DNA from 2 places in the Paenibacillus sp. FSL R7-0048 genome. Region 2 is predicted to be linked to the other one. Evidence: predicted binding sites of a transcription regulator. Region 2 holds the regulator's gene; the other holds the start of a gene.
The links. The regulator Rex, encoded in region 2, represses fermentation and respiration genes when NADH is low (regulators of the CRP and FNR family bind a similar motif). The targets are predictions, from matches to a motif close to TTGTGAAATATTTCACAA.
Positions count from the first base shown of each region.

Region 1 (3,162 bases), 280 kb from region 2:
TAAGTACTCTAGCGTGCTACTAAGCCTCCTTGTGGCCGGATCATTGTTAACCGCATGCGGCGGTAACAACAATAACGGAAACACAACAGGAAACAAGGAAGGGGAAGCGACTACTGCGCCAACGAATGCTGCAACAGATAATGCTGGCAGTGCTACAGCAGCGCCAACTGATGATATCACACAAAGAAAAGTGACCATCAAAATTCACTATCCAACCCCTGACCTAACCGAAGTTAGAGCACAGGAAGATGACAAGATCAAACGTTTCCAAGAGGAGTATCCGAATGTTGAAATCGTCAAAGACGATTGGCAGTACAATGTAAGTGAAATCGGCATCAAAATGGCAGCGAATGAAGCTCCAACCTTCTTTAACACTTACGCTACAGAAGCAAAATTCCTAGTTGAAAAAGGCTGGGTAGCTGACATTACGGATCTGTGGAATAAATACGAATTTAAGGATCAAATTAACCCGGTTCTCCAAAACCAATTTATCATTGACGGAAAAGTATTCGGCGTTACTCAAAAGGGTTATGTAACAACCACAATGATCAACAAAAAAATGCTGGATGAAAAAGGCGTTGCTGTTCCATCTATGGATTGGACTTGGGATGATATGCTGAATACCGCGAAAGGTGTAGCTGATACCAAAAAAGGGATTTCCGGTATTGCTCCAATGGGTAAAGGGAATGAAGCAGGCTGGAACTGGACCAACTTCCTGTTCGAGGCTGGCGGTGAAATTCAGAAGATTGAAGGCGGTAAGGTTGTAGCTACTTTTAATTCTGAGGCTGGGATTAAAGCGCTGGATTTCTACAAGAAACTTAGATGGGAAGCAAACGCGATTCCTCAGGACTGGGCACTGGGCTGGGGTGATGCTGTAGGCGCATTCCAACAAAGTCGTACAGCAATGGTAATGGCTGGATCTGACGGTGTTATTGAGCAAGCGTTGAATCAAGGCGGTCTGAAACCAGAAGATGTACTTACGTATCCAATGCCTGCGATGGAAAAAGGCGGAAAACACACTGGGGTACTTGGTGGTGACTACCTTGTAATCAATCCAAATGCAACACCAGACGAGCAAGAAATGGCATTTCGTTATATTACATTTGATTACTTCTCCGATAAAGGTCTAGAAGCACTGGATGCGGTTCTGCAACAACGTACAACGGATGGCAAATACTTTATTCCGCCGCTCTTAGATTACTATTCTTCAGATTCTGACTTCGGTAAGAAAACAAAAGCTGTGTATGATAAATATACAAATGTATATCAATACAGCCCTGATATTTTAGGCTTGCTGGACGGTAAACCGGAAGCGCAATACAATACACAGGACTACTACGCAACCATGTCCAATGTAATTCAAGAGCTGTTCTCCAAAAAAGGAACAGATTCCAAGACACAGCTTGAAGCTGCTGCAAAAACAGTGCAGGAGAAATTCTTCGATACAATTAAAGTAGAATAGGCAAGGAAGGACAGAACCGGCTCCTTTAGGAGTCGGTTTTTTTATGTTTATATTATTGATATTTTTATAAATCAACACGACGGATGGCTTCCGACTATTTTTTAGAGGGTCATGAGAAAAATAGAGTGTCAACAAAATTAGATTTGCATTTTTAAAATATTTTTGCGAGCGGAAAGGTAGAAAATGGGTATCGGTTCTTGTCTTTTTAAACATAAACTTTAGATTTAAGGAATAATAAAGCGTAAATAATGGTAAAAAACCTATAATATGATCGAATGAAAGCGCTTTGAAAACAAATCAAAAAAACTTTATACTTTGTGAAAGATTTCACTATACAAGGTGGAAATGATGTGATAAGATAAATGTGTAGAGAAAAACAACCTAAAAATTGACAGGAGGACGAGGGAGATGGCAGTTAAGAACGAAGTCGCCGCCCAAGTTAAACAAACTACCGCTGAAGAGTATATTCAGACTTTGGTGGATAAAGCGAAAAAAGCACATGAGGCATTCATGGCGCTGGATCAAGAGCAAGTTGACACAATCGTTCATGCAATGGCGTTGGCTGGACTCGACAAACATATGTACCTCGCTAAATTGGCTGTAGAAGAAACTGGCCGCGGGGTTTACGAAGACAAAATTACTAAAAACATCTTCTCGACAGAATATATCTGGCACGGAATTAAATACGATAAAACAGTAGGCGTTATTGAAGACAATGCTTATGAAAGCTTCCAAAAAATTGCTGAGCCCGTCGGAATTGTAATGGGTATCACACCGGTAACCAACCCTACATCCACCACGATGTTTAAAGCGTTGATTTCGATTAAGACACGGAACCCTATTATATTCGGTTTCCACCCATCTGCGCAAGAGTGTAGTGCAGCAGCTGCTAGAATTCTTCATGATGCGGCTGTAAAAGCTGGCGCACCTGAGAATTGTATCCAATGGATTGAAATGCCAACGATGGACAAAACAAACGCTTTGATGAATAACCCTGACGTTGCACTTATTCTTGCAACTGGCGGTTCTGCAATGGTAAAAGCAGCTTATAGCTGTGGTAAACCAGCTCTTGGCGTAGGTCCTGGTAACGTACCTGCATTCATCGAAAAGAGCGCGGATATCGATCAAGCCGTAACGGACATCATTCTTTCCAAAACATTTGATAATGGTATGATCTGTGCTTCCGAGCAAGCTGTTATTATCGAAGAACCAATCTTCGATCAAGTGAAAAAGAAAATGATCGCTAATGGCTGCTACTTTGTTAACAAAGAAGAAGCTGCCAAACTGACTAGCGGCGCTATGAACGTTGATAAATGTGCAGTTAACCCAGCAATCGTAGGACAATCCGCAGTGAAAATTGCTGAAATGTGCGGCATTCAAGTTCCTGCCGGCACTAAGATTCTGGTAGCAGAACTTGAAGGTGTAGGCACTAAATATCCATTGTCCGCTGAAAAATTGAGTCCTGTGCTTGCTTGCTACAAAGTTAAAAACGCAGATCAAGGTATTGAACGCGCAGCACAAGTTGTTGAATTTGGTGGTATGGGCCATAGTTCGGCTATCCACTCCAACAACGAAGAAGTAATCATGAAGTTCTCTAACCGTCTGCAAACAGGACGTATTCTCGTTAACTCGCCTTCCACTCATGGTGCGATCGGCGATATCTATAACACTAACATCCCTTCGTTGACGCTGGGCTGCGG
Region 1 is NZ_JBBORF010000001.1:5,066,370-5,069,531, reverse strand. Features, by position in the region: gene NSQ91_RS22665 (ABC transporter substrate-binding protein) at 1-1,462, shown strand, start outside; gene adhE (bifunctional acetaldehyde-CoA/alcohol dehydrogenase) at 1,871-3,162, shown strand, end outside.
Region 1: the regulator Rex is predicted to act here: its motif matches at 1,778-1,795, upstream of adhE (bifunctional acetaldehyde-CoA/alcohol dehydrogenase).

Region 2 (3,162 bases):
ATGAAGCACATCATTTAGAAGATGTGGCTGGTAAACATCTTGGCATGCATATGAAGCATTTCACTGTGGCACACACATTATCGCGGCTGTATAAAGATAGCCGAAACGGACAGCTTCCTGCTCTGCGTCAGATATTACAGTCGTCAGGCAGTGAAGAGGCTTCAGAATGGAGCGGAGTCATCGATCGGATCTACCCGGATCTGCTTACCGTCAAAGAAACCTGGGATGCACTCAGCGACAAGCTGTTCAGCCTTTTGCCGGAACGCAGTGATGCAGGGGCAGGGGAAGCGGGACAACTGGTTATGCGGTTGATTCCCGCCCGTAAGCCGAAGGATTGGGATGAATTGGTTGCGCTAGAGAACACTATGAATCTGACGTTAAGCGACATCATCCGTAAGGGTGATAAAATGCTTAACGAGATGCGTGACCAGGAAAGCCAATCCTCAGCAGACAGCCTTGTTACTGATATTAGCGGTTTATTTAAAGATTTGGCTTCCATACGTGAGCAAGTAAGATTCTTTATGGGGCTGAATGACGATAATGTAGTATATTGGTTGGAGGCAAATGGAAATTACCGCAGCAAATCACTTCAGCTGTATGCCGTCCCTGTGGATGTTAGCAGCCAGCTTAAAGAGTTGTTCTTCGATAAGAAAAAAAGCATCGTGCTTACCTCGGCGACGCTATCTGTAGATAAATCTTTTCAATTTATGATTGATAATCTCGGACTTAACGAAGCAGTAGAAGAGGGACGTCTAATGACCTCACTCCTTCCATCTCCCTTTAAGTATCGCGAGCAGGCACTGCTAGTTATACCGCGTGATTTTCCTAGTGTGAAGGGGAGTGTGGGCGATGCTCGATTTGTCGATACACTCGTACAGTCATTATCGGAAGCTGCTAAAACAACACGTGGGCGGATGCTGGTTCTGTTTACTTCTTATAAAATGCTGCGTCAGGTATATGATCCGCTTAAAGAGGCTTTGGCCTCACAAGAGATTACGGTGCTTGGTCAAGGCGTGGAAGGTGGCAGCCGGAGCAAGCTGATCCGCCGCTTTCAGGACAGTGCAGCATCCGTATTGCTGGGGACGAGCAGCTTCTGGGAAGGTGTAGATATTCCAGGTGAAGCACTGACTTGCCTGGCCATCGTGAGACTTCCGTTTCAACCACCGAATCACCCGTTGGCGGAAGCGAAGTCGGAGTTATTGCAGGCCCAGAAGAAGAATCCGTTCATGAAATTATCTGTTCCTCAAGCGGTTATTCGTTTTAAGCAGGGATTCGGAAGACTGGTTCGCACGGCGCAGGATCGCGGAATAGTTATTGTTTATGATACAAGGGTTATTGAATCTCATTACGGGAAGTATTTCCTTTATTCATTGCCTGGTCCCAAAATGGAGCATATGCTTACTGATCAAATGGTCCCTCGCATAGCGGAATGGCTAGAGGATGGCGGCGCTTCTTAAAACGCTCGTCTTCAGTTTAGCTCCTCCTTATCCTTAAGGGCGGTGTGTTACAGTACCGTCCTTAATAAGGAGAGGTAGACGTTTAAATATGGATTTTCACAAGAACATTACTATTTTTAGGAGGAAAAATATGAAATCGGATAAAATATCAGAAGCCGTTGTTCGCAGACTGCCTGTGTACTTGCGTTTTTTGAATGATCTCCAGAATCGCGAAATATTAACAGTTTCCTCTCAGGAACTTGGACAAAAGCTTGATCTTAATCCCGCACAGATTCGTAAGGATTTAGCATATTTTGGTGACTTCGGCAGAAAAGGTATCGGCTATGATGTAACGTATCTTATTGAGAAAATCCGTCATATCCTGAAGCTGGATCAACAGCTTAATGTAGCTTTAGTTGGAGCAGGTAATCTCGGACATGCCTTGTCTAATTACAATGCATATCTTAAAGATACTATGAAAATCACGGCTATATTTGATTCGTACGCTCCTAAGGTTGGACGTAAGATCAACTCCCTTACTGTGCAACCGATGGATGAACTAGGCAGCACGATTCGTGAGCAAGGTATTCGCATTGCCATTATTACCGTACCTGATTCAGAAGCTCAAAATGTAGCAGATATTCTCATTTCTTCTGGGATTGAAGCGATTTTGAACTTTGCCCCTGTGATTCTGAAGACACCACCGAATATCCGGGTGCATGCAGCTGATTTTACAACTGATCTGCAAAGTCTTGCTTATTACTTGCGGGATGGAAAGGAAGAAAGCGAACATGAACAACAATAAAACGATAATTAAGGGCGGGTATTTTCTGACTCCGGGAACGGATGAGCCGGTTCTGAGTGGATATATGACTATTGAAGATGATTTAATCACTTACATAGGAAAAGAAGAGCCTCAGATGGAAGCTGGAGTGCAAGTGGTTGATGGCAGCCGTCTGCTGTTCATGCCTGGACTTGTAAACACACATGGTCATGCGGCGATGTCTTTGCTGCGTGGATATGGAGATGATTTAGCGCTACAAGTGTGGCTTCAGGAGAAGATGTGGCCAATGGAGGAAAAGTTCACCGGTGATGATGTATACTGGGGAACCTCCTTATCTGTATTGGAAATGCTGAAGGGTGGAACTACGACCTTCCTCGATATGTATGATCATATGGACCGAGTAGCCGAGGTAGCTGAGTTATCAGGTATCCGTTCCGTATTGATGCGTGGTGTGATCGGGTTATGTCCAGAGGATGTACAGAATCACAAGCTTGCGGAAGCAATTTCTTTTGCCCGTAACTGGCATGGAAAGGCTGAAGGTAGAATTACTACTATGATCTCGCCGCACGCCCCTTATACTTGCCCTCCGGACTTCCTGGTTAAGTTCGTGCAGGCAGCGCATGATCTGGATTTACCGATGCATACGCATATGTCCGAAACGAAACGTGAAGTGGAACAAAATGTGGCGGATTACGGGTTGCGTCCTGTAGCTCACTTAGAGAAGCTTGGCATGTTCACACGTCCCTCGATAGTTGCACATGGTGTTCATTTAAATGATGAAGAGATTGAGATCTTGGCTCGCCATAATGTGGGTGTATCTCATAATCCGGGCAGTAATTTGAAGCTGGCTAGCGGAGTGGCTCGGGTTACTGATCTTCTAAAAGCTGGTGTGAAGGTGTCTCTTGGCACGGATGGCGCGGCAAGCAACAATAACTTGGATAT
Region 2 is NZ_JBBORF010000001.1:4,790,826-4,793,987, reverse strand. Features, by position in the region: gene dinG (ATP-dependent DNA helicase DinG) at 1-1,457, shown strand, start outside; gene NSQ91_RS21375 (redox-sensing transcriptional repressor Rex) at 1,588-2,241, shown strand; gene NSQ91_RS21370 (amidohydrolase) at 2,228-3,162, shown strand, end outside.